DNA from 3 places in the Mesorhizobium sp. M0991 genome. Region 2 is predicted to be linked to each of the others. Evidence: predicted binding sites of a transcription regulator. Region 2 holds the regulator's gene; each other region holds the start of a gene.
The links. Region 2 encodes PhoB, which activates phosphate uptake and scavenging genes when phosphate is short. Its sites were predicted from a motif close to TGTCATNNANCTGTCAT; they were not measured.
Positions count from the first base shown of each region.

Region 1: the regulator PhoB is predicted to act here: its motif matches at 1,451-1,467, upstream of phnF (phosphonate metabolism transcriptional regulator PhnF).
Region 3: the regulator PhoB is predicted to act here: its motif matches at 8,435-8,451, upstream of olsB (l-ornithine N(alpha)-acyltransferase).

Region 1 covers NZ_JAMYNE010000004.1:34,332-44,709, reverse strand. Annotated here, with positions in the region: gene NKH70_RS07830 (zinc-binding alcohol dehydrogenase family protein) at 1-650, shown strand, start outside; gene phnF (phosphonate metabolism transcriptional regulator PhnF) at 669-1,412, opposite strand; gene phnG (phosphonate C-P lyase system protein PhnG) at 1,549-2,010, shown strand; gene phnH (phosphonate C-P lyase system protein PhnH) at 2,010-2,621, shown strand; gene NKH70_RS07810 (carbon-phosphorus lyase complex subunit) at 2,623-3,735, shown strand; gene NKH70_RS07805 (alpha-D-ribose 1-methylphosphonate 5-phosphate C-P-lyase PhnJ) at 3,732-4,643, shown strand; gene phnK (phosphonate C-P lyase system protein PhnK) at 4,640-5,416, shown strand; gene phnL (phosphonate C-P lyase system protein PhnL) at 5,628-6,335, shown strand; gene NKH70_RS07790 (DapH/DapD/GlmU-related protein) at 6,332-6,949, shown strand; gene NKH70_RS07785 (DUF1868 domain-containing protein) at 7,501-8,211, shown strand; gene phnC (phosphonate ABC transporter ATP-binding protein) at 8,331-9,179, shown strand; gene phnD (phosphonate ABC transporter substrate-binding protein) at 9,269-10,177, shown strand; gene phnE (phosphonate ABC transporter, permease protein PhnE) at 10,344-10,378, shown strand, end outside.
Region 2 covers NZ_JAMYNE010000006.1:223,293-233,670, forward strand. Annotated here, with positions in the region: gene NKH70_RS12155 (ATP-binding cassette domain-containing protein) at 1-359, opposite strand, end outside; gene NKH70_RS12160 (sugar ABC transporter permease) at 437-1,804, opposite strand; gene xylF (D-xylose ABC transporter substrate-binding protein) at 1,947-2,987, opposite strand; gene NKH70_RS12170 (ROK family protein) at 3,274-4,518, shown strand; gene phoB (phosphate regulon transcriptional regulator PhoB) at 4,528-5,217, opposite strand; gene phoU (phosphate signaling complex protein PhoU) at 5,234-5,941, opposite strand; gene pstB (phosphate ABC transporter ATP-binding protein PstB) at 5,974-6,777, opposite strand; gene pstA (phosphate ABC transporter permease PstA) at 6,774-7,625, opposite strand; gene pstC (phosphate ABC transporter permease subunit PstC) at 7,629-8,618, opposite strand; gene pstS (phosphate ABC transporter substrate-binding protein PstS) at 8,678-9,739, opposite strand; gene NKH70_RS12205 (hypothetical protein) at 10,335-10,378, shown strand, end outside.
Region 3 covers NZ_JAMYNE010000004.1:91,807-102,184, forward strand. Annotated here, with positions in the region: gene cysG (siroheme synthase CysG) at 1-752, shown strand, start outside; gene NKH70_RS08045 (DUF2849 domain-containing protein) at 749-1,054, shown strand; gene NKH70_RS08050 (nitrite/sulfite reductase) at 1,128-2,798, shown strand; gene NKH70_RS08055 (phosphoadenylyl-sulfate reductase) at 2,773-3,537, shown strand; gene NKH70_RS08060 (DUF934 domain-containing protein) at 3,789-4,325, shown strand; gene NKH70_RS08065 (DJ-1/PfpI family protein) at 4,462-5,082, shown strand; gene NKH70_RS08070 (fatty acid desaturase) at 5,127-6,149, opposite strand; gene NKH70_RS08075 (hypothetical protein) at 6,276-6,479, opposite strand; gene grpE (nucleotide exchange factor GrpE) at 6,717-7,352, shown strand; gene olsB (l-ornithine N(alpha)-acyltransferase) at 7,496-8,371, opposite strand; gene NKH70_RS08090 (PAS domain-containing hybrid sensor histidine kinase/response regulator) at 8,521-10,378, opposite strand, start outside.

The DNA of each region.
Region 1 (10,378 bases), on a different contig from region 2:
TGCCGGCGCAAAATCTTTATCCGGCAAACGGCCTGTCGCTGGCCGATGCCGCCGCCGTCGAATTCCTGGCGATCGGCGCCCATGCCGTGCGGCGCTCGCTGGTTGATCCAGGTGCGCGCACGCTGGTCATCGGCGCCGGCCCGATCGGGCTCGGCACGGCGCTGTTCGCCCGCATCGCCGGGCTCGACGTGACGCTGCTCGACATGAGTGCGGAGAGGCTGGGTTTCGCCGAAAGCGAACTCGGCTTCGCGACCCTCGACGGCTCGCGAGGCACCGCTGCCGACCTGGTGCGGGAAGCAACCGGCGGCGACGGCTTCGATGTGGTCTTCGACGCCACCGGCAGCACCCGGTCGGTGCAGTCGGCCTTCGCCCATGTCGCGCATGGCGGGGCGCTGGTCCTGGTCAGCGTCGTCAAGGACGACATCGCCTTTTCCGATCCCGAATTCCACAAGCGCGAGATGATGCTGATCGGCAGCCGCAACGCCCTGCGTGCCGATTTCGACCATGTCGCCGCCTCGATCCGCAACGGCGCGGTGCCGCTGGCAAAGCTGGTCACCCACCGCACCACGCTTGGCGAGACGCCGCGTGACCTCGCCCGCTGGGCGCATGAGAAGTCCGGCCTGATCAAGGCTGTCATTCAGGTCGGATGATGCCAGGGCTGGCGCATCTCAGAGCGCCGACAGTTTGAGCTCGATCCGCTCGGCCGGGAAGCGCGACTCCGAAAACTGTATCGGCTGACCGTCGGGCGTGACGTTGACGGCGACCGTCACCAGCACGATGGCGCCGGGCTGCAGCTCGAGGTCGGCAAGGTCGGCGGCATCCGCATGGCGCGCCGACAGCACTGTCGATTGCCGGAGATAGTCGTCGATGCCGAAACGTGCCAGCGATGCCGTGATCGAACCGGTTTCCGCCATGGCGGCATCGATGCCGGCAAAGCGCCTGGCATCGAACCAGCCGGCAGCGCGGGACACCGGCATTCCATCGGCTTCGCCGCGCGTTTCCAGGCGTATCACATCGGCCCCCTTCGCAAGGCCTAAGCCCTCTGCGACACGACGGTTGGCCGGCTCGACCGATGACGCGAGCAAGGTGATATGCCGCTCGGACGCCTGTCCTTGCAATCCCTCCGAAAAGCGGGTGCGCGCGCCGATCGGATAGGACAGCCGCCTGCGCGAAAGCACGAAGGTGCCGCGCCCCTGCTCCGCCCTGAGCACACCCTCCTGCACCAGCGCTGCGATGGCGCTGCGCACCGTATGGCGGTTGACGCCATAGCGTTCGGCCAACGCGATCTCGGGCGGCAGCGCGGCATTCTCGGGAAAATCGCCGACGGCGATCGAATGCAGGATCTGGTCGGCGATCTGCCGCCACAGCGCGACACCGCTGCGCCGCTCGATGCTGCTGGGCTGCCCGATCATTTCCGCCCCCGATCTTTTTGCCCCAGACATTTTCCTCGTGTCATGCACTCGTCATGGACACGCATTAGAAAATAGATATAATTTGTATAATTGTCTATATCAATAGACAAATGAACGCAGACGAGGAGCACCGGCCATACGAGGACGGGAAGTGCGAGAGCAGGCCGAGCGCAAGGCCTTGATGGCGACGCTGGCCCAATCGGCCGGCGACGATATCGTCCGCCTCTGGGACGAAGCCGGCCTGCCTTCTGAGGCGGAACTTCTGCGTGGCCCCGAAACCGGCTTGGTTACCGTGCGTGGCAGCATTGGCGGCGGCGGCGCGCCCTTCAATGTTGGCGAGGCGACGGTCACCCGCGCCACGGTGCGGCTTGCGTCCGGCCATGTCGGCCACTGCTATGCGCTCGGCCGCGACAAGCAGAAGGCAAGGCTGGCGGCAATCGCCGACGCGCTCTGGCAGGATCCTGCCTACCGCAACGAGGTCGAGACCAGGATCGTCGCGCCCTTGCAAGCGGCACTGGCCAAGGCGCGTGACCAGCGCCGCGCCGAGACGGCGGCGACCAAGGTCGATTTCTTCACCATGGTGCGCGGAGAAGACTGATGGACGCTGCTGTGCAATCGATCGAAGGCGGCTTTGCCGACCCGGTGTTCAACGCCCAGACCGTATTCCGTGTCGTCATGGACGCGATGGTGCGCCCGGGCAGCGTGCAGCCGCTGCCGGCCCTCGCCCAGCCGCCGGCGCCGCTATCGGTCACCGCCGGCGCCATTGCGCTGGCGCTGTGCGACAACGACACGCCGCTCTGGCTCGACCTGGTTTTGCAGGGGTCGGCGGCGATGAAATCCTGGCTTGGCTTCCATACCGGCGCGCCGCTGGCCAACACCCCGGCCGACGCGCATTTCGCGCTGATCGCCACGCCGGCCGAGATGATGGCGCTCGACGGCTTTTCGCAAGGCACCCAGGATTATCCCGATCGCTCCACGACGCTGATCCTCGAGGTCGGCGATCTCGTCTCCGGCGCTCCGCTGCTGCTCGAAGGCCCCGGCATCGAGACGACGGCGACGATCGCGCCGGCGCAAATGCCGCGTCATTTCGTCGAGCAATGGAAGCAGAACAACCAGCGCTTTCCGCGTGGCGTCGACGTCATCCTCGCCACCACCGACGCAATTGCCTGCCTGCCGCGTACGACGCGCATCAAGATCATGGAGGCGTAGCATGTACGTCGCGGTAAAGGGTGGCGAAGCGGCCATTCGCAATGCTCACAAACTGCTCGCCGACCGCCGGCGCGGCGATCGTTCGGTGCCCGCACTTCGGCTCGACCAGATCGTCGAGCAGCTGGCGCTCGGCGTCGACCGAGTGATAAGCGAAGGTTCGCTTTATGATCGCGAACTGGCGGCACTCGCCATCGTCCAGGCGCGCGGCGACATGATCGAGGCGATCTTCCTGGTTCGCGCCTATCGCACCACGCTGCCGCGTTTCGGCTACACCAGGGCGATCGACACCGGCACGATGCTGGTCGAGCGGCGCGTGTCGGCGACCTACAAGGACCTGCCCGGCGGCCAGCTGCTCGGCCCGACCTTCGACTACACCCACCGGCTGCTCGATCCCGAGCTTGCCGCCGGCGGCGATGTCGCCGAACCGGAACAGCGTGCAGGCGAAGCGGAGGCGATGCCGCGCGTCTCGGCCATCCTCGCCCGCGAAGGCCTGATCGAGCCCGACGGCGACATGCCTGGGGATCATGTCCCCGGCGACATCACCCGCGAGCCGCTCGAATTCCCGATGGCGCGTGACATCCGCCTGCAGGCGTTGTCGCGCGGCGACGAGGGGTTTCTGCTGGCGCTCGGCTATTCCACCCAGCGCGGCTACGCGCGCAACCATCCCTTCGTCGGCGAGGTTCGCATCGGCGAGGTCGAACTGGAACTGGACGTGCCGGAACTGCCCTTTGCCGTGCCGCTCGGCAGCATCCGCGTCACCGAATGCCAGATGGTCAACCAGTTCAAGGGCTCGGCCAAGGCGCCGCCGCAATTCACCCGCGGCTACGGCCTCGTCTTCGGCCAGAGCGAGCGCAAGGCGATGGCCATGGCGCTATGTGACCGCGCTCTACGCGCCTCGGAACTCGGCGAGGACGTCGTCTCCGCCGCGCAGGACGAGGAGTTCGTCATCTCGCATTCCGACAATGTCCAGGCGACCGGCTTCGTCGAGCATCTGAAGCTGCCGCACTATGTCGACTTCCAGGCCGAGCTCGACCTCGTGCGCCGCATGCGCGCCGAGCATGATGCCCGCGAAAACGCCGGCAAGGGCGAAGAGAAGAGGGAGGCAGCGGAATGAGTGCACAACCAGCGGATATAGCCACCTACAACTTCGCCTATCTCGACGAGCAGACCAAGCGGATGATCCGCCGCGCCATCCTCAAGGGCATCGCCATTCCTGGCTATCAGGTGCCGTTCGCCTCGCGCGAAATGCCGATGCCCTATGGCTGGGGCACCGGCGGCGTCCAGGTCACCGCTTCGATCATCGGCCCGGATGATGTGCTCAAGGTCATCGACCAGGGCGCCGACGACACCACCAATGCGGTTTCGATCCGCGCCTTCTTCAAGAAGGTCGCCAATGTCGCCGTCACCACCGAGACGGCCAAGGCGACCGTCATCCAGACCCGCCACCGTATCCCCGAACACCCTTTGGCGGCCGGTCAGGTGCTGGTCTACCAGGTGCCGATCCCCGAACCGCTGCGCTTCCTCGAGCCACGCGAGACGGAGACGCGCAAAATGCATGCGCTGGAGGAGTATGGTCTGATGCATGTAAAACTCTACGAGGATATCGCCAGGCACGGCCGCATCGCCACGACCTATGCCTATCCGGTCAAGGTCGAGGGCCGCTATGTGATGGATCCCTCGCCGACACCGAAGTTCGACAATCCGAAGATGCACCGTTCGCCGGCTTTGCAATTGTTCGGCGCCGGCCGCGAAAAGCGCATCTATGCACTGCCGCCCTTCACCGATGTGGTCAGTCTCGACTTCGAGGATCATCCGTTCGAGGTACAGACCTTCGACCAGCCCTGCGCACTGTGCGGGGCCGAGAACGTTTATCTCGACGAGGTCATCCTCGACGACCATGGCGGCCACATGTTCGTCTGCTCCGATACCGATCATTGCGAGAAGCGGCGCGAACAAGGCCATCGCGGCCACCTTGCGCCTGAAACCCCTCTTGCCCTGGAAAAAACGGAGCCGGCGCAATGACCGACGAACCGCTGCTGCGCGTCTCGGCGCTGTCCAAATTCTACGGCTCGCGCGTCGGCTGTGAAAACGTCACCTTCGATTTGTGGCCGGGCGAGGTGCTGGCGGTGGTCGGCGAATCCGGTTCCGGCAAGACGACGCTGCTCAACTGCCTGTCGACGCGGCTGCTGCCCTCTTCAGGCGCCGCCAGCTATCGGATGCGCGACGGCCAGTTCCGCGAACTCTATCGCATGAGCGAGGCCGAACGCCGCTTCCTGATGCGCACCGATTGGGGCTTTGTCCATCAGAACCCCGCCGACGGGCTGCGCATGACGGTGTCGGCCGGCGCCAATGTCGGCGAGCGGCTGATGGCGGTCGGCGACCGTCACTATGGCAGAATCCGTGCGACGGCGGTCGACTGGTTGTCGCGTGTCGAGATCGACGAAGACCGCATCGACGACGAGCCGCGCGCCTTTTCCGGCGGCATGCGCCAGCGCCTGCAGATCGCCCGCAACCTCGTTACCGGCCCACGGCTGGTGTTCATGGACGAGCCGACCGGCGGCCTCGACGTCTCGGTGCAGGCGCGCCTGCTCGATCTGTTGCGCGGGCTGGTCACCGACCTTGGCCTGGCAGCCATCGTCGTCACCCACGACCTCGCGGTGGCGCGGCTGTTGTCGCAGCGCATGATGGTGATGAAGGACGGCCGCGTCGTCGAAAGCGGCCTCACCGACCGCGTCCTCGACGATCCGCGCGCGCCCTACACGCAATTGCTTGTTTCCTCGATTCTACAGGTCTGAAGATGATTGCTCCGCCGTACCCCCCTCTGGCCTGCCGGCCATCTCCCCCTCAAGGGGGGAGATTGGCTGTCGCTCTCGGTTTCGCCACTCTTCAACGTTGCAGAACAGGCGCAACGAAAAGGCTGCCGATCTCCCCCCTTGAGGGGGAGATGCCTGGCAAGGCAGAGGGGGGTGCTGGCCCGCAAACGAACGACGATTGGAGAACCTTCTGATGCCGACCCCGCTCGTTGTCTCCGATGTCGCCAAGAGCTTCACCATGCATCTGCGCGACGGCATCAAACTGCCGGTGGTCGCCGGTGTCTCGTTCGCGATCAGGGCCGGCGAATGCTCCGTGCTCGGCGGCCCGTCCGGCGCCGGCAAGAGCTCGATCCTGAAAATGCTCTACGGCAATTATGCCGTCGACGCAGGCCAGATCATCGTCCAGCACGAGGACGGGCTGATTGACCTGGCTTCGGCCAGCCCGCGCACCGTGCTAGCTGTGCGCCGGCTCACGATCGGTTATGTCAGCCAGTTCCTGCGCACTGTACCGCGCGTCTCGGCGCTCGATGTCGTGGCCGAACCGCTGGTCGAGCGCGGCGAAGAGCGCGAAGTAGCGCGCGGTAAGGCGCGCGCCTTGCTGGCGCAGTTGAACCTGCCGGAGAAGCTCTGGGCGCTGCCGCCGGCGACGTTCTCCGGGGGCGAACAGCAGCGCGTCAACATCGCGCGCGGCTTCATCACCGAGCACCCGATCCTGCTGCTCGACGAGCCGACCGCCTCGCTCGATGCCAGGAACCGCGACGTGGTGATTTCCCTGATCGCCGCGAAGAAGGCGGCGGGCGTCGCTTTGCTCGGCATCTTCCACGATCACGACGTGCGCGAGGCTGTGGCCGATCGCATCATCGACGTGACCGCCTTCGCCGCGGGGAAAATCGCGGCATGACGAGGAAATTGTCGGAGGCGCCGCTGGTCCACGAGACGGCGGAGATCGAGAGCTCGACGCTTGGCCGCTGGACCGAGATCGCCGAACGCAGCCGGGTCTCCGAGAGCATTCTCGGCGACTATTCCTACATGATGCAGGACTGCGCCGTCTGGTGCGCGACGATTGGCAAATTCGCCAACATCGCCGCTAGCGTGCGCATCAATGCCACCAATCATCCGACCTGGCGGCCGACGCTACACCATTTCACCTATCGCGCCTCCGACTATTGGGACGACGCCGAGCACGAGAGCGAATTCTTCGCTCAGCGCCGCGCCAAACGCGTCACCATCGGCCACGACACCTGGCTCGGTCACGGCTCGACCATCCTGCCCGGCGTCACCGTCGGCGATGGCGCGGCGGTCGGTGCCGGGGCGGTCGTCTCGAAGGATGTGGCCCCCTACACCATTGTCGGCGGCGTACCGGCCAAGCCGATCCGCGAACGCTTCGACCGCCGCACTGCGGAACGCTACCAGGCGCTCGCCTGGTGGGACTGGGATCACGCCCGGCTGCGCGCCACGCTCGACGATTTTCGGGAACTGTCGGCCAATCAGTTTTTGGAGAAGCATGGGGGTTGACGCCCCGAATAAGTCAGCCGCTCAGGCAAATGTCCAAAATAATAGAAAGAAATCCTAACGTGATTAGAATAGCAACACCAGTCTGATTTAACCTGATAAGTTCTATAAATTTTTTGTCATAACCAATATCTACAAGTGATTTTTGTTTTTCTTCAATCTTATTTGCGAAATTTATCGTAACTAACGCGATTAAAAAAATGAGAATCATTAGAATAATGGCCGCGTCGCGCCCATTTCCATAATTGTACAAGTATCCCGATATTGGATGGTTCAAGCTACCAACCCGATATACGGACATCAAAACCAGGGCCACTGTGAAACTTATCGCAGCGACTACCCCTGCAGCATACAGCCGCAACCACTGGCGCCAACGTAGCAATTAGGAAGCCTCTCTTTGATACGGATTTGAATCTTTATTTCAATCTTGATGATGTGCAACCCCGGCAGAATCGCTTGGCGAATCCTGCCTTTGATATTCTACTTCTTGGCACGGTTTTCATGTCCCTGACACATCGTCGGGGCAGGACGCGGCCTTTCCTCTGGAGATCGCAATGCCTGTTTCAGTCAAACCTTCGCTCGCCGGATTCTTTGCCGGCACCAACCCGACCCCTCCGCTGCATCTCGGCAGGCGCTACGACACCTCTGGTAATTTTCTCAACGAGCCCGGCAACACGGTCGTCTGCCATCTCGTCAATGGCTCGGCTTCAGAAGCGGGGGTCATCGAGGTGCGTGAGCGGATGCGCGCGATGCCCGATGCCGACCGGCTGGCCTTCACGCCGGTCTCCAGCCTGCACATGACGCTCTTCCAGGGCATCATCGAACATCGCCGCCGCCTTCCCTACTGGCCGCAGGACGTGCCCCTCGACACCAGCATCGACGCCATGACCCGCCTCTATCTGGAACGCCTGAACGGCTTCAAAGGCTGCGGTGCTTTCAACGTCAGGGTCGTTGAAATCGTACCGACTGGCCTGACCGTCGCCGGCGCTTCCACCGAGGACCGGCGCGTTATGCGTTCCTGGCGCGATGCCCTGTCGGTGCCGTTCGGATACCGGCATCCCGACCACGACAACTATGTGTTCCACATCACCTTCGCCTACCCGATTCGGCGCCTGGACGACGACCGGGCATCCGCATGGCAGGATCTGTTCGATGACTGCCTGTCGCTCCTTGCGCATCAGGCACCGGTGATCGAGCTGCGACCACCGGCTTTCTGCAGCTTCAGCGACATGAAGCATTTCGAGGAGCTTGTTGTGCTGGGTTGATCGCGCTGCGAGGCTGTGGGCGGTAACAAAACTGACATCAATCCGACACCGCAGGTTCATGCGGCTGCGCTAGCGAGAGTTAACAGACCTTCAATTGCGACTGGACTGGAGCCTGCACCATGTCAGCTACGCTCGAAATCCGCGGCGTCACCCGACGGTTCGGCAAGAACACCGCCGTCAGCAATGTTCACATCTCCATTCCGCAAGGCCAGATGGTCGGCATCATCGGCCGCTCCGGCGCCGGCAAATCGACGCTTCTGCGCATGATCAACCGCCTCATCGATCCGAGCCAGGGATCCATCCTGTTCGACGGCGTCGAGGTCTCCGGGTTGCGCGGCTCGCCGCTCCGGCGCTGGCAGCGCGACTGCGCCATGATCTTCCAGCAATTCAACCTGGTGCCGCGCCTCGACGTGCTGACCAATGTGCTGCTCGGCCGGCTCAACCACCGTTCGACCCTGTCCAACCTGTTCGGCATGTTTTCCCGCGGCGAATGCGCCGAGGCGGTTGCAGCTCTCGAGCGCCTCGACATCGCCCGCACCGCGCTGCAGCCTGCTGGCACCCTTTCCGGCGGCCAGCAGCAGCGCGTTGCGATTGCGCGTGCCATGATGCAACAGCCGAAGGTGTTGCTCGCCGACGAGCCGATTGCCTCGCTCGACCCGCTCAACGCCAAGGTGGTGATGGATTCGCTGCAGGACATCAATTTGCGCGAAGGCATCACCGTCATCACAAATCTCCATACGCTTGATACGGCCCGCAACTATTGCAACCGCATCGTCGGCATGGCCGCCGGCAAGGTGGTCTTCGACGGCCCGCCCGAAGACCTCAACCGCGAGGCCGTGCGCATGGTCTACGGCGCCGACAGCAATGGCGCCGAAATCTCCGAGGCCATCACCTCGACCATTGTCGCCGTCAAACAGAAGATCGCTGCATCCGCCGGACCGCTCGAGCCAGCGTTTCCTGGTTGCTGAGAACGGCCTGATCGCTCGCCCGCGTCAAAGGCACCCGTCAAAAATTCGAACGCTACCGGCGCGAGGCCGGGACCAACAGGAGAGAGATAATGTTCAGGAAGATGGTTTTCGGTGCGGTTTCATTGCTCGCCATCGCAGCAAGTGCTGCTCACGCCCAGGATATCAAGGAATTCCGCGTCGGCATTCTCGGCGGCGAGAACGAAGCGGACCGGCTGCGCAACTTTCAGTGCCTCGCCGATCATCTGAAGACCGAATTCGGTTTCGAAAAGGTCTCGCTGTTCCCGGCTGCCGACTATGATGGCGTCATCCAGGGCCTGCTCGGCGGCACGCTCGATTTCGCCGAGCTTGGCGCGTCAGGCTATGCCAGCGTCTATCTCAAGGATCCGAACGCCGTCACCCCGATCCTCACCACCCAGCAGACCGACGGCGCGACCGGTTATTATTCGATTGGCCTGGCGCTGAAGTCGTCCGGCATCACCGACATCAAGTCGGCAAAGGGCAAGAAGCTCGGCTATGCCGACCCGGATTCGACCTCCGGCTATCTGATCCCGCTGACCCAGATCCCGAAGGACACCGGCGCTTCGAACGAAACCTTCTTCGCCTCGACGCAGTTCAATGGCGGTCACGAGAACAACGTTCTCGCCGTCCGCGACGGCAAGGTCGACGTGGCGGTTGACGATTCTTCCGGCATCGGCGACTTCAAGAACGGTTACACGTCCGGCACCTTCCACAAGGAAGTCGCCAAGGGCGCCGTCGACCCCAACGACTTCGTCGAAGTCTGGCGTTCTGGCCTGATCCCGAACGGCCCGCTGGTCGTGCGCACCGCGCTCGGCGGCGATATGACCGCCAAGCTCGCCAACTTCTTCACCAGCCTGCCGGCCAAGGACAAGCCCTGCTTCGAGGCCATCGAAGGCGGCGATTTCACCGGCTACGTTCCGGTGAAGCCGGACTTCTACAGCGTCATCGTCGAAGCCCGCAAAGCCGCGATCGGCGGCTGACGACAATTGCGGAAAGGGCGGCGTCCATTAGAGCGACGTGCGTCCACTTGGACGCACAAAGTACGCTCTAACACTTAGATGCCGCATCGTGCTTTCCGAAAGTCGAACTTCGACTTTCGGGCCGATGCGGTCGCCGCCCTTTTTGCGTGTCCGCTCGTGACCCCGTATGACCTTCGCCGCTACAATTCGTTCAGACGCGGT
Region 2 (10,378 bases):
TCGAGCGTACCCCAGGCGGTCATCAACTCGCGGCCGAGAAACAGGTTGGCGGCCGCATCGACATTGTCGGCCAGCGCCAGCGTCTGGTAGATCGTCTCGATGCCGTACTTCTTGGCGTCGCGGGGGTTGGAGATCGAAGCCTCCTCGCCGTTGACGAAAATCTGGCCCGCATCGCGCTTGTAGGCGCCGGACAGGATTTTTATCAACGTCGATTTGCCGGCACCGTTATGGCCGAGCAAAGCCATCACCTCGCCCGGGAAAAGATCGACCGAGGCATCGTCGACGGCGCGAATGCCGCCGAAGGCGATCGAAATGTTGCGCATGTCGATCAGCGGCGTGGGAGCGGTCTTGTCTGCCATGCTTGTTCTTCCTCCCTATAGATCCTGCTTGAGCATGATCTTGTCCGAAAGCCGGTTTCCACCTTGCGGGATCATGCTCAGACCCGTTTGCGATAGACGGTATCGAGCCACACCGCGACCACCAGCACGGCGCCGACAACAATGCTCTGCAGCGGCGAATCGATGCCGAGTAGCACCATGCCGGATTGCAGCGACTGCATCAAAAGCGCGCCGAGCATGGCGCCGAGCACGGTGCCGGAGCCGCCGGCGAGCGACGTGCCGCCGATCACCGCCGCCGCGATAACCAGGAGCTCGTCCAGCGTGCCCAGCGCATTGGTCGACGAGTTCTGCCTGGCTGACGAGATCGCTGCGGCGATCGTCGCCAGCACGCCCATGATCATGAACACCTTCATAGTCACCCAGCGCGTGTTGATACCGGCAAGGTTGGCTGCTTCCGGATTGCCGCCGATGGCGAAGACATAGCGGCCGAAACGGGTACGCTTGGCGATGAAGGTCATGATCAGCCCTACGGCTACAGCCATCAGCACGGGTATGGCGATGCCATGGGCGATGAACAACCCGCCTTCGGGAACGGTTATATTGTTGGCCGCCGCATATCTGTTCACGATGCCGACCGGCCAAGGATAGGAATTGGCGAGCCATATGGCGCCCATGATGACAAGGCAAGTGACGGCCCCGAGGAACGTCTCGGCCCAGATCGGGCGTAACGGGAAGCGGAACCGCTTGCGCTGCACCCGCCCGTTGAGCAGCATGAACACAACCGCAAGGCATGCGACAATTCCGACGATCCAGCTCCATCGCGCGCCGATCGAACCCGCCGGTCCGCCGCCCATCAGCTGGAAAGTGGCATCAAGCGGCGCAATCGTCTGCCCACTGGCGACCCACCATGCGGCACCCCGCCAGACCAGAAGGCCGCCCAGCGTCACGATGAAGGCCGGCACCTCGAGATAAGCGATGATGTATCCCTGGAACGCTCCGATCAGAAGGCCAAGCGCCAGGCCGATGGCCAGCGCCACGATCCAGATCCAGGGGTTGCCTAATTGCAGACCGACCATTCGCACCAGGAAATGCACCTGCGCAAAGCCCATGACCACGCCGATCAGGCCTTCGGCGGAGCCGACCGACAGGTCGATATTGCGCATGACGATAACCAGCACCATTCCGGCGGCCATTATGGCCACGGCGGAAGTCTGCACCGACAGGTTCCAGAGATTGCGTGGCGTCAGGAAGGTCCGGCTGTCGAACTCGAACGGATTGACGCCGAGCCGTACGCTAGAAACGACATGCAGGCCGACCCAGATGACCAGCAGCGCGCCGACCATGCCGAGCATGCGCGTGTCGAGTTCGGTTGCCTTGAGAAATCGGGCAACGATGCCGAGCTCGGATTCCCGCGCCCGGTCTGCGGTCGAGCTGTCGACCGGCGTGTTGGAAGTCGTGTCGGTCATTATGTTTCTCCCGCCGGGTTGCCGTCTGCCGCGGATGCCGGAAGCAGCCTAGAAGTTATCCGCCGGAAGCGGAAAAACAACTCTTGTTGAAAAAACGCCGCGGCGAGCGGCCGCGGCGTTCGGACTTCTCGGAAACGTCGGGTCAGTTGCAGACCGCAACAGTGCCCGCCGCCACACCCGCGCAGACCTCTTCTTTCTTGATCCAGCCGGCATCGATGACGACGTTGAGGTTATCTTTGGTGATGGCGACCGGGGTCAGGAACAGGGATTTTACGGTGTTGCCGCCGGGCGTGGTGAAATCCTTCACGCCGGCAATGTCGGTCATCTGCTTGCCGTCGGCCAGTTGCGAGGCGATCTCGGCGGCGTTCTTGCCGAGCTCGCGCGCATCCTTCCACACCGACACGGTCTGCGTGCCGAGCGCGATGCGGTTCAGCGCGGCGTGGTCGCCGTCCTGGCCCGAAACCGGAACAGATCCGGCCAGCCCTTGCGCCGTCAATGCGGCGACGACGCCGCCGGCAGTACCGTCATTGGCCGCGACCACTGCATCGACCTTGTTGTCGTTCGCGGTCAGGAACTGTTCCATGTTCTTCTGGGCGTTGGCCGGCAGCCAGCCGTCGGTATAGGCCTCGCCGACATTCTTGATCTTGCCGCTGTCTATTGCGTCCTTCAGTACTTCCATCGAACCGGCAAACAGGAAATCGGCATTCGGATCGGCGCCCGAGCCCTTGATGAAGACGTAGTTGCCTTCCGGTTTCACCTTGAACACTTCGCGGGCCTGCATGCGGCCGACTTCCTTGTTGTCGAAGGTCAGGTAGAAGACGTCCTTGTTCTCGATCAGCCGGTCGTAGCCGACAACCGGAATACCTTCGTCCAGCGCCTTTTGCACGGCCGGCCCGATGGCCGAGGCGTCCTGCGCCAGGATGATCAGTGCGTTGGCGCCCTGCGAGATCAGGCTCTCGACGTCGGTGAGCTGCTTGCCGGGGTTGGACTGTGCGTCGGCGGAAATATACTTGTCGCCGGCGGCCTCGATGGCCGCCTTCATTGCGGCCTCGTCGGTCTTCCAGCGCTCTTCCTGGAAGTTCGACCAGGAAACGCCGATGACCTTGTCTTTAGCCTGCGCCACCGACGCCAGCGCCAGCGTCATGGCGACACCCGCCAGAATGGCGGTCGTGAATTTCTTCATCATATCCTCCCTGCGCCGCGTACGGCGTGACCATTGGCCCAAAGACCAGCTTAGAGGCCCCTAATTTTTTCGAGCCTCGAAAAAATACTGGCCCGATCTCCGGCTGCTGTCAACATCGATTCTGATGGATTTTGATGAGTCTGAGAGTTTTTTCGAGCGTCGGAATAAACGATGACAGCGCCACCTGCATCTGACACTATTTGCCTGCATCCGACACTATTTGTCGGACATTACCGACGGCTTCCGGTTCATGAGCGGCCGCGGCAACCGGGAGGAAAGCAAAACGATGTCGGTCGGAATCCGCCATGACGATTTGCGCCGGCGCAACCGGGCGATGGTGATCTCGGCAGTCCGCCGGGTTGGCCAGCCATCGCGTACGGAGATCGCCGCAGCCACCGGCCTCAGCCATTCGACCATATCGGCGATCTCCTCCGACCTGATACGGGAAGGCATCCTCGCCGAGAGCAAGGCAAGCGAGCCCGTTTCGTTGAAACGCGGTCGTCCGCAGGTCGGCCTCGCCCTCAACCCGGAAGCGGCGGCGGTGCTGACCGTGGTGTTGTCGCTCAATTTCCTGTCGGCCGCCATCATCGACTATGCGGGACACGTCGTAGCCGAGGAACAGCGCCGGCTGGACACGCTGACCATGCCGCGCGACGAGCTGATCCGCGAATGCATGGCCGTCGTCCGGCGCCGGCTGGAGGATCCAGACCTTGACGTCCGCAGTGTCGCCCGCATCGCCCTGGCGATTCAGGGCATTACCGACTCCCCTGCACGCGCCATGCTGTGGTCGCCGATCACGCCGCAGACGGACATCGCCTTTGCCGATATGCTGGAAGATCAATTCGGCATCCCGGCCACGGTGGAGAACGACTGCAATATGATGGCGGTGGCTTTGCGCTGGCGCGATCCGGATCGCTATCGCGACGACTTCATCGCCATCCTGCTTTCGCACGGCATCGGCATGGGGCTGGTGTTGAAGGGCGAGCTGTTCACCGGCACGCATTCCTCCGGCGGCGAGTTTGGCCACATGATCCATCGTCCGGGCGGCGCGCTCTGCCGATGCGGGCGGCGCGGCTGCATCGAGGCCTATGCCGGCAACTACGCCATCTGGCGCAACGCCAGGCAGATGAGCGAAGACAGCGAACCCATCGCCGACGTCAGCGACGCCGACATGCGCGCGCTGGCGGCCCGGGCGCGCGAGAAGGATGGGCCGGAACGCGAGGCCTACCGCAAGGCCGGCGAGGCGCTGGGTTTCGGTCTCGGCTCGCTGTTCGCGCTGATCGATCCGGCACCGGTCGCGATGGTCGGCGCCAGTGCCGCCGCCTTCGATCTGATCGAGCCGGCCTTGCGCCAGGCCATCGCCCAGACCGCCGGCGGCCAGCATTCGGGTTCGATCTCCTTCGATACCGAGCCGAACGAATTGCCGCTGATCCGCGAAGGCTGTGCGATGCGGGCGTTAAGCTTCGTCGACCAGGAGATTTTCGCGCCGGGCGCGCAAATGAGGCCCCGCGTCAGAAAGAACGTGGCCTGACCCGGCGGATCAATCTTCCCTGATCGCGTAGCCGGCACCGCGGATGGTGCGGATGACATCAGGCATGCGGCCGTTGTTGACGGCTTTGCGCAGCCGGCCGACATGCACGTCGACGGTGCGTTCGTCGATATAGATCGTCTCGCCCCAGACATTATCGAGCAACTGGCTGCGCGAGAAGACGCGGCCCGGATGCCGCATCATGAACTCGAGCAACCGGAATTCGGTCGGCCCGAGCCTGATTTCGCTCTTCTTGCGATAGACCCTGTGCGATTCGCGATCGAGCACGATGTCGCCGACCTTCAGCACGCTTGACAACACTTCCGGCTTGGCGCGCCGCAGCAGCGCCTTGACCCTGGCCATGAATTCCGGTGTCGAAAATGGTTTGACCAGATAGTCGTCGGCGCCGGTCGAAAGACCGCGCACCCGGTCGCTCTCCTCGCCGCGCGCGGTCAGCATGATGATCGGCAGCCGCTCGGTTTCGGGGCGCACCCGCAACCGGCGGCAGAGCTCGATGCCGGAAACCGCTGGTATCATCCAGTCGAGCACCAGAAGATCGGGCACATTCTCCTGCAAACGGATCTCGGCTTCGTCGCCGCGTGTCACCACCTCGACCTGGTAGCCTTCGGATTCGAGATTGTAGCGGAGCAGCACACCCAACGGCTCCTCGTCCTCCACCACCATTATGCGTGGTGCGATCATCGGCTGGGCACCCCCATTATGTCACCGGCGCGGACATTGTCGTTTCGTCCTGCTTCGGACGATTGACCGGCAATTGCTCGCCGGTCAGCACATAATACGCATTTTCGGCGATGTTGGTGACATGGTCGCCGATCCGCTCCAGATTCTTGGCGCAGAACAGCAGATGCGTGCAAGCGGTGATGTTGCGCGGATCTTCCATCATGTAGGTCAACAGCTCGCGGAACACGGACGTGTATTTGACGTCGATGCGCTCGTCTGCGGCACGCAGCTTGGCCAACGCGGCCGCATCGCCTGCGGCATATTCCTCAATGACGCCCTGCACCTGGATGAGCACCAGCTGCGCCATCGCGTCGATGGAATGCGACAGGTCGCGCGGCGTGACGCTGAGGCCGACCGCACTCACACGCTTGGCGATGTTCTTGGCAAGGTCGCCGATGCGTTCGAGGTCGCCGGCCATACGGATCGCTCCGACGACATGGCGAAGATCGTGGGCCATCGGCTGGCGTTTGGCGATCAGGGTGATGGCGCGATCGTCCAGTTCGCGTTGACGCGCATCCATGATGGCGTCGTCGGAAACGACGCGTTGCGCCAGCACGTTGTCGGAATTCAACAGGGCCTTGGTCGCCCCGCCGACCATCGAACCGGCGAGGTCGGCCATGTCGCGGATCAGCTTGCTGATCTGCTCGAGATCCTCGTCGAAAGAAGCGACTGTGTGTTCGCCCATGGTCCTGTCCTCATATGCATGATCGGAACGGCTCAGCCGAAGCGGCCGGTGATGTAGTCCTGCGTGCGCTTCTCGCGGGGCGACGTGAAGATCTTCTCGGTCCGGTCGAACTCGACCAGCTCACCCAGATACATGAAGGCGGTCTGGCGCGACACGCGCGCCGCCTGCTGCATGTTGTGAGTGACGATGACGATCGTGTAGTCGGCTTGCAATTCGTCGATCAGTTCCTCGATCTTGGCCGTCGACAACGGGTCGAGCGCCGAAGCCGGTTCGTCGAGCAGAATGACTTCCGGCTTCACGGCCACGGTGCGGGCGATACAGAGCCGCTGCTGCTGGCCGCCGGACAGGCTCAAGCCACTGGCGTTGAGCTTGTCCTTGACCTCGCTCCACAGCGCGGCGCGCTTCAACGCCTGTTCGACGCGGCCGTCCATCTCGGACTTGCCGAGATTCTCGTAGAGCCTGACGCCGAAGGCGATGTTCTCGTAGATCGACATCGGGAACGGCGTCGGCTTCTGGAACACCATGCCGATCTTGGTGCGCAGCAGATTGAGATCCTGCGACCGGTCGAGAATATTCTTGCCGTCGAGCAGCACCTGGCCCTCGGCTGTCTGTTTCGGGTAGAGCTCATAGATGCGGTTGAACACACGCAGCAGCGTCGATTTCCCGCAGCCCGAAGGCCCAATGAAGGCCGTGACACTGCGCTCGGGCAGCGACAGGCTAATGTCCTTCAGCGCCTTGCTCTGGCCGTAGTAGAAGTTGAGGTTCTTGACCTCGATCTTCGTCTTCTCGGCGACCGTTTCGGTCATCGTCATGTCCGGGGACAACATCTGTGTCATCTGTCCTCTCTGCGTCCGGTAAGGCTGCGGGCGAGGATGCTCAAGCCCAGAACCGTCAGGGTGATTATGAGTGCGCCGGTCCACGCCAGCTGCTGCCATTCCTCGTAAGGGCTGAGAGCGAACTGGAAGATGGTCACCGGCAGGCTGGCCATCGGCGCGTTGATATTGCTGCTCCAGAACTGGTTGTTGAGCGCGGTGAAGAGCAGCGGCGCCGTCTCGCCGGAAATGCGTGCTATCGCCAGCAATATACCGGTGACGATGCCGGACAATGCGGCGCGATAGGCGACCGAACGGATCACCACCCAGCGCGGCGCGCCGATCGCGGCACCGGCTTCACGCAACGCGTTCGGTACCAGGTTGAGCATGTCTTCAGTGGTGCGCACGACCACCGGAATGACCAGGATGGCAAGCGCCACGGCGCCGGCAATGGCCGAGAAATGTCCCATTGGCCGCACCATCAGCTCATAGACGAACAAGCCGATGATGATCGACGGCGCCGACAACAGGATGTCGTTGATGAAGCGGACGACGGTGGTGATGCGCGAAAAGCGTCCATACTCGGCCATGTAGGTTCCCGCCAGCACGCCGATCGGCGTGCCGACGACAACGGCGATGATCGTCATCAGCAGGCTGCCCGCGATGGCATTGAGCAGGCCGCCGGCCTCGCCGGGTGGTGGCGTCATCTCGGTGAAGACCGCGAGCGAAAGCCCGGCCGTACCCTTATAGACCAGCGCGCCGAGGATGAGCGCCAGCCAGGCAAGCCCGATGCCGGCGGCGACGACGCAAAGCGCCATCATCACCGAATTCCTGGCTTTGCGGCGGCTGTGGAGCGATGAGGATGTCGACATCGGTCAGGCTCCCGTACGGGCGTCGATCCGCATCAGCATATAGCGGGCGGCGGCAAGGATCAGGAAGGTGATGACGAACAGGATCAGGCCGAGCGAAACCAGCGAGGAGGTGTAGAGGTCGCCGTCGGCCTCCGTGAATTCATTGGCGATGGTCGCCGAGATCGTCGTGCCCGGCGCGAACAGAGAGGCACTGATGCGGTGCGCGTTGCCGATGACGAAGGTCACCGCCATGGTCTCGCCGAGCGCCCGGCCGAGGCCAAGCATGACGCCGCCCATGATGCCGATGCGGGTATAGGGAATGACCACGCGCCGGGTCACTTCCCAAGTCGTGCAACCGATGCCGTAGGCCGATTCCTTGAGCACCGCCGGCACTGTATCGAAGACGTCCTTGGTGATCGAGGTGATGAAGGGCAACACCATGATGGCGAGGATCAGCGCCGAGGTCAGAAGGCCGATGCCGTAAGGAGGGCCGGCAAAAAGGCTGGATAGTCCCGGCACGCCGTGGAAGATGTTGATGATGAAGGGCTGTATCGTCGTCTGCAGGAACGGCGCGAACACGAACAGGCCCCAGATACCATAGATGATCGACGGAATGCCGGCCAATAGCTCGACCGCTATGCCGATCGGGCGCCTGAGCGGGCGCGGGCAGAGCTCGGTGAGAAACACGGCAATGCCGATGCCGATCGGAACCGCGATCAGGATGGCGATGGCCGCCGTTACCAGGGTGCCGTAGATCGGCGCCAGTGCGCCAAATTTTTCCGTGACCGGATTCCAGCTCTCAGTCGTCAGGAAAGAAAAACCGAAGGACGACAGCGCCTGCCATGAGCCGGCAAACAGCGAGATCGCGACACCGCCGAGGATGACCAGCACCAGAATTGCGGAAGCGCGGGTGAGTCCGCGGAATATGGCATCTGTGAGCGCGAAGCGCCGGACCGTAGCTTCCCTCGCCCGGGCTGCTGCAGATGATGGCATGGCATCGGAAGCGATGGTCATTGGGTCCTCGCGATTGAAGGCAACAGGGAGGGCGCCGTCGACGCCCTCCCTGAAGGACATTACATAGCCGAGTAGAGCGGCTTGCCGTCGCTGCCGACGACTTCCTTGGCCCACATGGCCTTGACGCTCTCGACCACCTTGTCGGGCATCGGAACGTAGTCCAGCTCGCCGGCCATCTCGTCGCCCTTGTCATATGCCCAGGCGAAGAATTTAAGGGCTTCGGCGGTGGTCGCGGCGTCGTCCGGCTTCTTGTACAGGAGTATCCACGTCGCCGCCGTCATCGGCCAGGACTCGGCGCCCGGCTCGTTGGCGAGGATGACGCCATAGCCCGGCTGCGAGCTCCAGTCGGCATTGGCCGCTGCCGCCGAGAACGCCGCCGCGGCAGGCTCGACCTTCTTGCCGTCCTTGTTGATCATGTCGGTGTGGGTGAGCTTGTTCTGCTTGGCATAGGCGTATTCGACATAGCCGATCGCGCCGCCGGTCTGGGAGACGTTGTTGGCAACGCCCTCATTGCCCTTGGCGCCGATGCCAACGGGCCATTCCACGGCCTTGTCGACGCCGACCTTTTCTTTCCAGTCCGCGCTGACGTCGCCGAGGTAGTATGTGAAGTTGAACGTCGTGCCCGAACCATCGGAACGGTGAACGACCGCTATCGCTTGCGAAGGCAGCTTGACGTCGGGATTGAGCTTCTTGATCGCCTCGTCATCCCAGCTCGTGATCTTGCCGAGGAAGATGTCGGCCAGCGTCGGGCCGTCGAGAACCAACTCGCCCGGCTTGATGCCTTCGAGGTTGACGACGGGAACGATGCCGCCCATCACCATCGGGAACTGAGCCAGTCCGGACGCTTCAAGCTCTTCGCCTTTGAGCGGCGCATCCGAAGCGCCGAAGGTGACGGTCTTGGCCTTGATCTGCTTGATGCCGCCGCCGGAACCGATCGACTGGTAGTTAAGGCCAACGCCTGTGTCTTTCTTGTAGGTGTCGGCCCACTTCGCATAGATCGGGTAGGGGAAGGTGGCGCCGGCGCCGGAGATGTCCGCGGCGAGCGCGGCGGACAGGGTGAGGGTGGTCGTCGCCGCAGCCATTGCAATCGCAACGGCCGCCGAGCGGATGAAATGTCTCATGTGGCCTGCTCCTGTTCGGAATATGGTCTCTCGGCGCCATTCCTCCGGCGCCCGCTGAGGCCAATAGCCCCCGATTATTACAGTCGCATGACAGTTTCATGTCGCTCCGGTAACGTCGTCCAGCCGGGTTAAGAAGGAGCGGCCGCGGCCTTTGTCGGCATGGGCCGCGGTTTGCCGCTGGAATCAGCAGCTTGCGTGAATTCCGGCCGGCATCGTCTGCTCGGCGATCGCAGCAACCGGCTTTAAAAGAAAAAAACCGGACGGGAGCGCGTTGCATGCAGCCAGAACGTGTCATGGCCGAGCCATCGCCGAAACAGGTCCGTTGGGGTAAATCTGACCCTGTTTCTTGCCGGCGGTCGCTGCTCCCGCCCGTAACTGGAGGAGCGGAACTTCGAATATCCCATTGTCGCCACTGAGCGCGGCTTTGGTATGGTGCGATCGCACCATGGCTTTACGCTGGAAGCGTTGACGAATCGAGCAGGGCTTCGACTGGAAGTGCGACGACTTCTACTTCACCCTATCTACTCCCTCCGCACTATTCCGCCGGTTGTCGGTTAGGCCGAAGCAGCGTTATAAGCTTGCAGGGGTGTTGCTGATGTTTCGACGGATTCTGCCTGTCTTCCTGTGCCTGGCGCTGCC
Region 3 (10,378 bases), on a different contig from region 2:
AGGACCTTTTGACGCTGCGCGCCCATCGCCTGCTGATGGAAGCCGACGTGATCGTCCATGACGCGCTGGTGCCGGAGGCGATCGTCGCCATGGGCCGCCGCGATGCCGAGCGCCTGCCGGTCGGCAAGCGCAAGGGCTGCCATTCCAAGAGCCAGGCCGAGATCAATACGCTGCTGGTCGAGCTTGGCCACGCCGGCAAGCGCGTCGTGCGGCTGAAGTCCGGCGACCCGCTGGTGTTCGGACGGGCCGGCGAGGAGATGGCGGCACTTCGCGATGCCGGCGTCGCCTACGAAGTGGTTCCGGGCGTCACCGCGGCCTTCGCCGCCGCCGCCGATTTCGAACTGCCGCTGACGCTGCGCGGCGTGTCGTCGTCGATGGTGTTCACCACCGGCCACGACCTCAAGGGAAATTCGCTGCCCGACTGGGCAAAGCTCGCCATTTCCGGCGCGACGGTCGCCGTCTATATGGGGCGCTCGGTCGCCGCCGAGGTCGCCGGCCGGCTGATCGAAGCCGGCCTGTCGCCGGATACCGCCGTCGCCGTGGTCGAGAATGCCAGCCTTGCCAACCGCCGCCGTTTCCACGGCACGCTGGCCGACCTGCCATCGCTGGAGGCACGCGCCGACCTCAGCGGCCCGGTGATGACCATCATCGGCGACGCGGTCGCCGGCGCCAATTTCGAACGGTCCGAGCCGCTGGCGGCACACAGGCAGGAAAGCGTGGCCCGTGCTGCCGCGCAAGGAGTGAGCCAATGAAAGTCCTGACCGCGAACCGCCTCGCCGACGGCATAGCCGTCTGGTACGCCAATGGCGGCTGGGCCGAGACCATCGACCATGCCGACATCGCCCATGACAAGGCGGCCGAGGACCGGCTGGAGGCGATCGGCGCCAAGGCCTCCGCCAACAACGAAGTGGTCGACGTCAATCTGATCGACGTGACCGTGGTCAACGGCACGGTCGAGGCGGTCCGGTTGCGTGAAAAGATCCGTGCCGCCGGCCCGACGACCCGCAACGATCTGGGAAAGCAGGCCCGTCCGCAGGCCGCACGCGCGGCATAGATGACACAAGCATGATCCCGATCATGCTCGAACGAAGAAAATAACGGGCGGACGCGCCCGGAAAGACCTGGATATGTACCGTTACGATGAGTTCGACCACGATTTCGTCAAGGCCCGCGTCGCCGAGTTCAGCGATCAGGTCGCGCGGCGGCTTGCCGGCGAGATCACCGAGGACCAGTTCCGGCCGCTTCGGCTGATGAATGGCGTCTATCTGCAGCTGCATGCCTATATGCTGCGCATCGCGGTGCCCTACGGCACTCTGAACAGCAAGCAGCTGCGCATGCTCGGCCATATCGCCCGCAAATACGACAAGGGTTATGGCCATTTCACGACGCGCCAGAACATCCAGTTCAACTGGCCGGCGCTGTCGGACATTCCGGCGATCCTGGCGGATCTGGCAAGCGTCGAGATGCACGCCATCCAGACCAGCGGCAACTGCATTCGCAACGTCACCGCCGACCACTTCGCCGGCGCCGCCGCCGACGAGGTTGCCGATCCGCGCCCCTATGCCGAAATCCTGCGGCAATGGTCGTCGGTGCATCCGGAATTCTCGTTCCTGCCGCGAAAGTTCAAGATCGCGGTGACCGGTGCTGAGCGCGACCGCGCCGCCATCCAGACGCACGACATCGGCCTGCACCTGAAGAAGAACGCTGCCGGCGAGCTCGGTTTCGCCGTCTATGTCGGCGGCGGCCAGGGCCGCACGCCGATGATCGCCAAGAAGATCCGCGACTTCCTCCCCGAAGCGGATCTGTTGTCCTATTGCACGGCGATCCTGCGCGTTTACAACCTCTACGGCCGTCGCGACAACAAGTTCAAGGCGCGCATCAAGATCCTGGTCCATGAGACCGGTGTCGAGGAGATTACCCGCCAGGTCGAGGCCGAATGGCAGGAGTTGAAGGACGCCGAGCTGAGGCTGCCGGAAGCCGACATCCGTGCCATCGGCGCCTATTTCGCGCCGCCGGCGCTTGTCGACCGGCCGGAAGGCGACGAGGCGGTCAAGCTTGCCCGGCTCGACTCCAAGAGCTTTTCCGAATGGCTGGACCAGAATGTGGTCACCCATCGCCATCCCGACTACGCGGCGGTGACGATCTCGCTCAAGGGCATCGGCGAGACGCCGGGCGACGCCTCCGACAGCCAGATGGAAGCGGTCGCCGACATTGCCGAAAAATATTCCTTCGACGAGCTGCGCGTCAGTCACGAGCAGAACCTGATTCTGCCGCATGTGGCGCGGACCGACCTCAAGGCGGTCTATGACGCGCTTGTCGATATCGGGCTGGCGACGGCCAATTCCAACCTGATCAGCGACATCATCTCCTGCCCCGGCCTCGATTATTGTGCGCTGGCGACGGCGCGCTCGATTCCCGTGGCGCAGGAAATCTCGCGGCGCTTCGCCTCGCTGGAGCGCCAGCGCGAGATCGGTGAATTGAAGCTGAAGATTTCCGGCTGCATCAATGCCTGCGGCCATCACCATGTCGGCCATATCGGCATCCTCGGCGTCGAGAAGAAAGGCGCCGAGCTCTACCAGGTGACGCTCGGCGGCTCGGCCGACGAGAACACCTCGGTCGGCGAGATCATCGGCCGCGGCTTCAGCTCGGAAGAGATCACCGACGCCATCGAGCAGATCGTCGAGACCTATCTCGGGCTTCGGCTGGACAGAAACGAACGATTCATCGACGCCTACCGCCGAGTCGGTCCCGCGCCGTTCAAGGAGGCGCTCTATGCTGGCGAAACCAAGGCCGCTTGACCGGATCGTCGACGTCGAGGCCGGCATCGCCGCCGAAGCGGCGGGCCTCGACGCGCTCTATGGCCACCTGAAGCCGCTGGAGATCATCGAGCGGTCGGCCCGGGAATTCTTTCACGGCGAAATCGCCGCCGTCTCGTCCTTCGGCGCGGATTCGGCGGTGCTGCTGCACATGATCGCCGAGATCGACCGTACGTTGCCGGTGATCTTTCTCGACACCGGCAAGCATTTCGAGGAGACGCTCGGCTATCGTGACGCGCTGGTCGCCGATTTCGGGCTAACCGATATCCGGGTGATCAGGCCCGACGATGCGGCGCTGGCAAGGATCGACCCGACCGGCAATCTGAACGAGACCGATACCGACGCCTGCTGCGACGTGCGCAAGGTCGAGCCGCTGGCGCGCGGCGTCGAGCCGTTCCGCGCATGGTTCACCGGCCGCAAGCGCTTCCAGGCGGCGACCCGGGCAGCGCTTCCGGTGTTCGAGGCGGTCGGTTCGCGCATCCGCATCAATCCGCTGGCGCACTGGACGACATCAGACCAGGCCGGCTACATGCGCGCGCATGCGCTGCGTGAAAACCCGCTGGTCGCCTATGGCTATCTGTCGATCGGCTGCTTCCCATGCACGCAGCCGGTGCAGCCGGGCGACGACGCGCGCAGCGGCCGCTGGGCCGGGCACGCCAAGACCGAATGCGGCATTCATTTGTCGGGGCTGGAAAGGTCGCTGACCGACGCCTCGCTTTAGGGTATGTTGATATTCAGGTGATGCCGGCGTGCAAACGGCGGCTTCCTGCGCTTCCGGCCTTCGCCGGCCGAAGCATTCATGATAGTGACGAAGGAGTTAAGGCTACGGCCGGCATAGGCCGGTGCTCACGTACCAAAAGTACGCTCCGCTCCGGTTCTCGGAAGCCACCATTTTCGGCTCGGCCTGACCTGAATCTCAACACACCCTGAGGTGTTTTGCACTTTAGAATCTTTGGACTTGGGAATTTCTTGATGAGCGACTTGATAGCCGAAAACGCCACGCGGCTGTGGACACCGAATGGGTTCCGCGAGGACGAGTGGGTTCATGCCGAAAGCGCCGAGGCGCTGGTCGGCAATGGCCGCTTCATCCTGCCGCTGCAGGCGTTTCTCGGCCTCGATCCGGCGGTGCGGCGGTCGGCGAAGGAACGCATCGGCGTGCTGCTGCAGCCCGGCGACCAGCTCGAAAAGATCGCCGGCCTGCTCGATCAGCTGTCGCTGGTGGCGCTGGCCTTCCCGGCGTTCAATGACGGCCGCTCGTTCTCCAAGGGCGAATTGCTGCGCAGCCGTTATCACTTCACCGGCGCCATGCGCGCCACCGGGCAAGTGCTGGTCGACCAGCTGCCGCATATGCTGCGCCTCGGCTTCGACGAATTCGAGATCTCGCACCCGGTGCTGCTGAAGCGGCTCGAGCAAGGCCGCACCGGCGGACTGCCGCTATTCTATCAGCCGGCGGTGAAGCCGGAGGCCAAAGGCCCGAAATATTCCTGGCGGCGGGTGCGCGCCGGCTGATCTGCTCCAGGGGCCAGAAGCCCTATCTGGTCGGACCACATTCCCGATTCAGCCTTTTATTTTGCGCCTCTCCGCCTTAGGATAGGCCCATTATTTCGCGATCCGAATAAATGTGGCCACAAGGGAGGAACCGGGTATGGCTGGCAAGAAGATATTGATGCTCGTTGGCGAGTTCAGCGAGGAATATGAGATTTTCGTCTTTGAACAGGCCATGCATGCGGTGGGCCACACCGTCCACGTCGTCTGTCCGGACAAGAAGGCCGGCGATGTCCTGAAGACCTCGCTGCACGACTTCGAAGGACACCAGACCTATACGGAAAAGCTCGGTCATGACTACATCCTCAACAAGACGTTTTCCGAGGTCAATCCTGCCGAATACGACGCCGTCTACGCGGCGGGCGGGCGCGGGCCGGAATATATCCGTATCGACAAGCGCGTGCAGGCGCTGGTGCGGCATTTCCATGAGACGGGAAAACCGATCTTCACCATCTGCCACGGCGTGCAGATCCTGATCGCGGTCGACGGCGTGGTGCGCGGCCGCGAGGTTGCGGCGCTGCAATATTGCGAGCCGGAAGTCACGCTGGCCGGCGGCATCTATATCGATGTTGCGCCGACCGGCGCCCATGTCGACGGCAATCTTGTGTCGGCCAAGGGCTGGCCGGGCCTTGCAGCGTTCATGCGCGAATGCCTGAAAGTGCTGGGCACCGAGATCCGCCAGGGCGAGATCCTGATGCGCGACCAACGCCGGGCGGCTTGAGGTGGAATTTTGGAGCCCGCCGCACCAGTGGTGCGGCGGTGCGTCTACACGCCCATCCGCGCTTCGCGGAACGATACCAGCTTGCTGCGGCTCTCGTCCCACAGCGCCAGCTTGACGCAGCGCAGGCTGTCGAGAAGCGTGACGCGGCCGATCTCACGCAGTTCCGGATAGTCCCTCAGCACTTCCGGAAGCCGGTAGCATGGCACCTTGGCCGAGAGGTGGTGCACGTGGTGGACGCCGATATTGCCGGTAATCCAGTTCAGCACCGGCGGCAGGTCGTAATAGGACGAGCCGTGCAGGGCTGCGTGCTGGAATTCCCACTCGGAGTCCTTTGTCCACTCCGTCTCCTCGAACTGGTGCTGGACATAAAACAGCCAGATGCCGGCCGATCCGGCGAGGATGACGATTGGCAAATGCACGACCAGGAACGCGCCGGGGCCAACGAACCAGATGAGCAGCGCGGCGATGACCGCGATAGCGAGATTGGTCGACATCGACGACACCCAGGGGGTGAGGCCGCCCCGCATCATGCCCAACGGCAATCTCTGCTCGAAAATGAAGATCCATATCGGGCCAAGGCCAAACATCACCAGCGGATGGCGATAGAGGCGATAGGCGAGCCGGCCCCGCCACGACAGTTGCCGGTATTCGGCGACGGTCAGTGTCTTGATGTCGCCGGTGCCGCGCTCGTCGAGATTGCCGGCGCTGGCGTGATGGGTTGCGTGGGCGCGGCGCCAGCAATCGTAGGGCGTCAGCGTCAGCACGCCAAGCACGCGGCCGATCCAGTCGTCGGCATAGCGGTTGGCAAAGAAGGAACCGTGGCCGCAATCGTGCTGGATCATGAAGATCCGCACCAGAAAGCCGGCTGCCGGAAGGATGAGGACCAGACCCCACCAATGGCCATAGGCATAGGCGGCCGAGGACAGTGCCCACAGCGTGGCGAAGGGGATGAGGGTGATGGCGAGTTCGACGGCGCTGCGACGCCTGTCGGGCTTTTTATAGCGCGACAGGATTTTCAACCAGGCGCGCTTGCTGTTTGCCACAGCTTCGGGGGAAATCATGTTCATCATGAAACATAGGCGGAGCGGCGCGCTGCCGCAAGGCGGAGATCACGCGAAGTTACTGCGCGTAAATGTCGCGCGATGGCGAGGAATTCCGGTGGCAATCGCCGGGCGCGTCGCCGGCAACGACGCCTACCGACGGCGCCCGCCTGCGACCACCTTGGCTTCCACGCCGTCCAGGCGGTCGAGCAATTCCTTCAGACGGTCGGGAATATCCGACTCCGTGCGGAAGGCCGGCAAGGTGCGCAGAAAGCGCTTGGTCGCCTCGGTGCCGAGCTGGCGCCGGATATCGGCTGCGAGCCCGTCGCGTTTTTCGCCATTCCTGCGGGGCATCATCTCAAAATCCTGTGTCGGCTTCGAAACTCTTCCACGGGAGGAATGGTTCCCGCATTGTAGTAGCCTGGCAAGCAAAGCCGGCGGGTACGGTAAAGTTTGAATTAAAATCGAAAGGTTTGCGCCGTCGGCCATCAAGCCACGACAGCGGCTAGAGTATCGCTTGCCCCTTGATTTTTGGCCGCTAAACCTCGATATCGGGCGCAAATCCACACCATTCGAAAATGACGGGAAACGGCGATGAGCGACCAGGCAAAAGACGAACGCGCGCCCGATGAAGCCGAGAAGACCGAGGCTGCCGCGGAGCCAAGGGAAGGCGGCGTCGACGGCGACTATGAAGCGCTTGTGCGGCTTCTGAAGGAAAACGAAGAGCTGAAGGATCGCGCGCTGCGCGTGGCGGCCGACATGGAGAATTTGCGCCGCCGCACGGCCCGAGACGTCCACGATGCGCGCGCCTATGCGGTTGCCAACTTTGCCCGCGACATGCTTTCGGTATCAGACAATCTGCGCCGTGCGCTGGATGCCATCCCGGAAGAGGCCAAGGCTTCGGGCGATGCCGGGTTCAAAGCGCTGATCGACGGCGTCGAGATCACCGAGCGCGCCATGCTGTCGGCGCTGGAACGTCACGGCGTGAAGAAGCTCGAACCCGAGGGCGAGAAATTCGATCCGAATTTCCACCAGGCGATGTTCGAGGTGCCCAATCCCGACGTACCGGCCAACACGGTCGTGCAGGTCGTGCAGCCCGGCTATTCGATCGGCGAGCGCGTGTTGCGGCCGGCCATGGTCGGCGTGGCCAAGGGCGGCCCCAAGCATGTAGCAAGCGAAGCGCCGGTCGAGCCGGGGCCGGTCAACGAGCAGGCTGAGAAGGATGCGTAAGTTAGGGGAGTAGGGGAATAGGGCAGTGCGGGAGTAGGGAATAACGCTACGCGGGTAAAGTAGAGCAATTGCCTACTCCGGCCGTTGCCTTCTCTCCGCCTACTCCCCTACTGCCTTATTCCCCTACTGCCCTACTGCCCTACTCAGGCAGCGAAGCGCTGCGCTTCCCCGCCATAATAATTGACGTAGCGGGCGCCGATCTCCTTGACCGGCATCACCACGAACACGTCGACCGTCGAGAATTCACGGTCGATGACGCAGCCGTCGCCGATGCGCGCGCCGACGCGCAGATAGCCCTTGACCAGCGGCGGCATCGCGGCGATCGCTGCCTTGGCATTGACGGCCTCGATCGGCATCAGATCCATGGAACAATAGCGCCCTGCGACGGCACGCACGTCCCACGATGAATTCGTCCGGCAGTGGTGGGCAAGATAGGTCAGCGCCTCGGCATGTGCGGCCGGCACGGTGCCGTGGAACGACGCGCAGCCGGTCATCACGCCGATGCCGTAATGGTTGATATAGGCCCAGATGCCTTGCCACAGCGCCTCGATGGTGCGCTTCGAGCGGTATTCCGGCAGAACGCAGGAGCGGCCGAGCTCGAGGAAGCGCTGGCCGGGATGCCGCGCGATCAGCTTGGTCAGCTCGAATTCGCCTTCGGAATAGAAGCCGCCGGCGGCCGCGGCAATCTCCTGCCGCAGCAGGCGGTAGGTGCCGACGATGCGGCGGTGCTCGGGGCCGGAAAGCGAAGTGTCGAAGACCAGCAGATGGTCGCAGAGGGGATCGAAGCGATCGGCATCGCGGCGGTCCTGCATCTGGAACAGGTCCTTCCTGGCACCAAGCTCGTCGTAGAACACCCGGTAGCGCACTTCCTGCGCGGCAGCGATCTCGGCCTCGTTGCGGGCGAGCCGCACTTCGAGATTGCCGATGCGGCCGAGCGATGCGCCTTTTATGACGGCATCGGCGTTCCGGCCGACGAGCAAAGGCCCGCTGGCGTTCGGCCGAGCATCACATTCCGGCATGACTGTATGCACGAGTGATTCTCCTTCGAGCCATCCCTCTTGGCACGGGGATACGTTGTAGGTGCAACAGGATTGTGACAGTACCGTGATACGGCTCTGCGGGCAATACTTCGTCGGCTGGGTAATCTATCAACCGTCTATGTTGTGCCTCAGGCGGCCACTTGCCCCTCGACCGCATGAACCAGGGCATCGGGGTCGAGCGGCTTGGTGACGAAGCCGCTGGCACCGTGAGCGAGCACGGCGTGGCGGGTCTTTTCCTGGCTGTCGGCCGACAGCACCATGATCGGCACCGGCGGCACCGCGGTCTCCTCCTCATGGCGGCGGATGGCGGCGATGGCGTCCAGACCGTCCATGACAGGCATGTGCAAGTCCATCAGCACCACGTCGTAGCGGTGCTTGTGGCCGGAGCTGATGACCGCCTCGACGGCGGCTTTGCCGTTGCCGACCACTTTCACGCGATGCCCGGCCTTCAGCAGCGTGGCGCGAGCCAGCATGGCGTTGATGTCGTTGTCCTCGGCGATCAGCACCGACAGGCCCTGCTGGCGGCCGCCAATGGCGTGCCCAGCCTGCGCGCCGCGCTTTTGCGGTTGTGGCTCTGCGATGACCGGCGCATGGCTGGTCAAAAGCACGCGCAGCAATGTCTCGCCGCGCACTGGCCTCGCCAGGAAGGTGGCGTAACCGTTGGCACGGAATTCGCCAAGCATGCCGCGGTCGGTCGGCGCGATCAGCGTCACCGCCTCGCAATCGGCAAATCCGCCCTGGCGCAGGCGCCTGAGCAGCCTGCCGTCGCTTTGCTCCATGGCAGCATCGATCAGAAGCAGGTCGCAGTTCTCGGCGAAAGGGGTGGCCTGGGCGGCGGTGGTGGCCAGATCGACCGTGCCGCCATTGGCGCGAATGGTGCGGGCGATGGCTTCGGCCTCGACCAGGTTCTTCGACACGATCACCGCATGCCGGCCCGACAGCGGGTCCTGCCGGATCTGCGCCGCCTCGACGGCGGAAATAGCGGGAATATCGAAGACGAATTCGGACCCCTGGCCAAGCCGGCTCGACACGGAGATGGTGCCGCCCATGGCGGTCACCAGGCGCTTGGAAATGGCAAGACCGAGGCCGGCACCGCCATGCGCACGGGTCGAGGTGCCGTCAGCCTGTTCGAAGTCCTCGAAGATGCGCTCCATGTCCTCCTCGCGCAGACCGGGGCCGGTGTCGGTGATGGTGAAGCGGATGCGGTCGGTGGTTTCGGTGCGGACGCGGGCGATGCTTGCCAGGACGCCGCCGCTGTCGGTGAACTTGACGGCGTTGCCGATCAGGTTGAGCAGCACCTGCCTGACCCTGCCGGGGTCGGCGGTGATCAGCTGCGGCACGTCGGGTTCGACATGACAGCCGAGGCCGATATCCTTGGCAAAAGCCCGCGCCGCCAAAAGCTCGATGACATTGTCGGCGATCTCGCGCACCGACATCGGCTGCGGTTCGGGATCGAAGCGGCCGGCCTCGATCTTGGAGTAGTCGAGCAGGTCCTCGATCAGCGCCAGCAGCGCGCTGGCCGAGGTCGAGATGGCGCCGACATAGGTCCGCTGCTCGGCCGAAAGGCTGGTGTCGGCGAGAAGCCGGGCCATGCCCATGATGCCGTTCATCGGCGTGCGGATCTCGTGGCTGACGGTGGCGAGGAAGCGCGATTTGGCCTGGCTCGCATGTTCGGCCCGCTCGCGGGCGGTGATCAGCGAGGATTCGGCGCGTTTGCGGGCAGTGATGTCACGGGCGATGGCGCGATGCGAAACGGCGCCGCTGTCCTTGTCGCGCACCGACAGCTCGATCCACGAGAACCAGCGTGGGCCGTCCGGCGTGCGAATGGCGACATCGGTGGAACTCAGGCATTCATGGTCGGAAAAGGCGGCGTCGGGAACGATGCCGACATCGATGCCTAGTTCGGCCAGGGTCTTGCCGGCGAGGTCGCGCTGGTCGGTTTCGACAAGGTCGGCGAAAACCTTGTTGGCGTAGACAATATGGCCG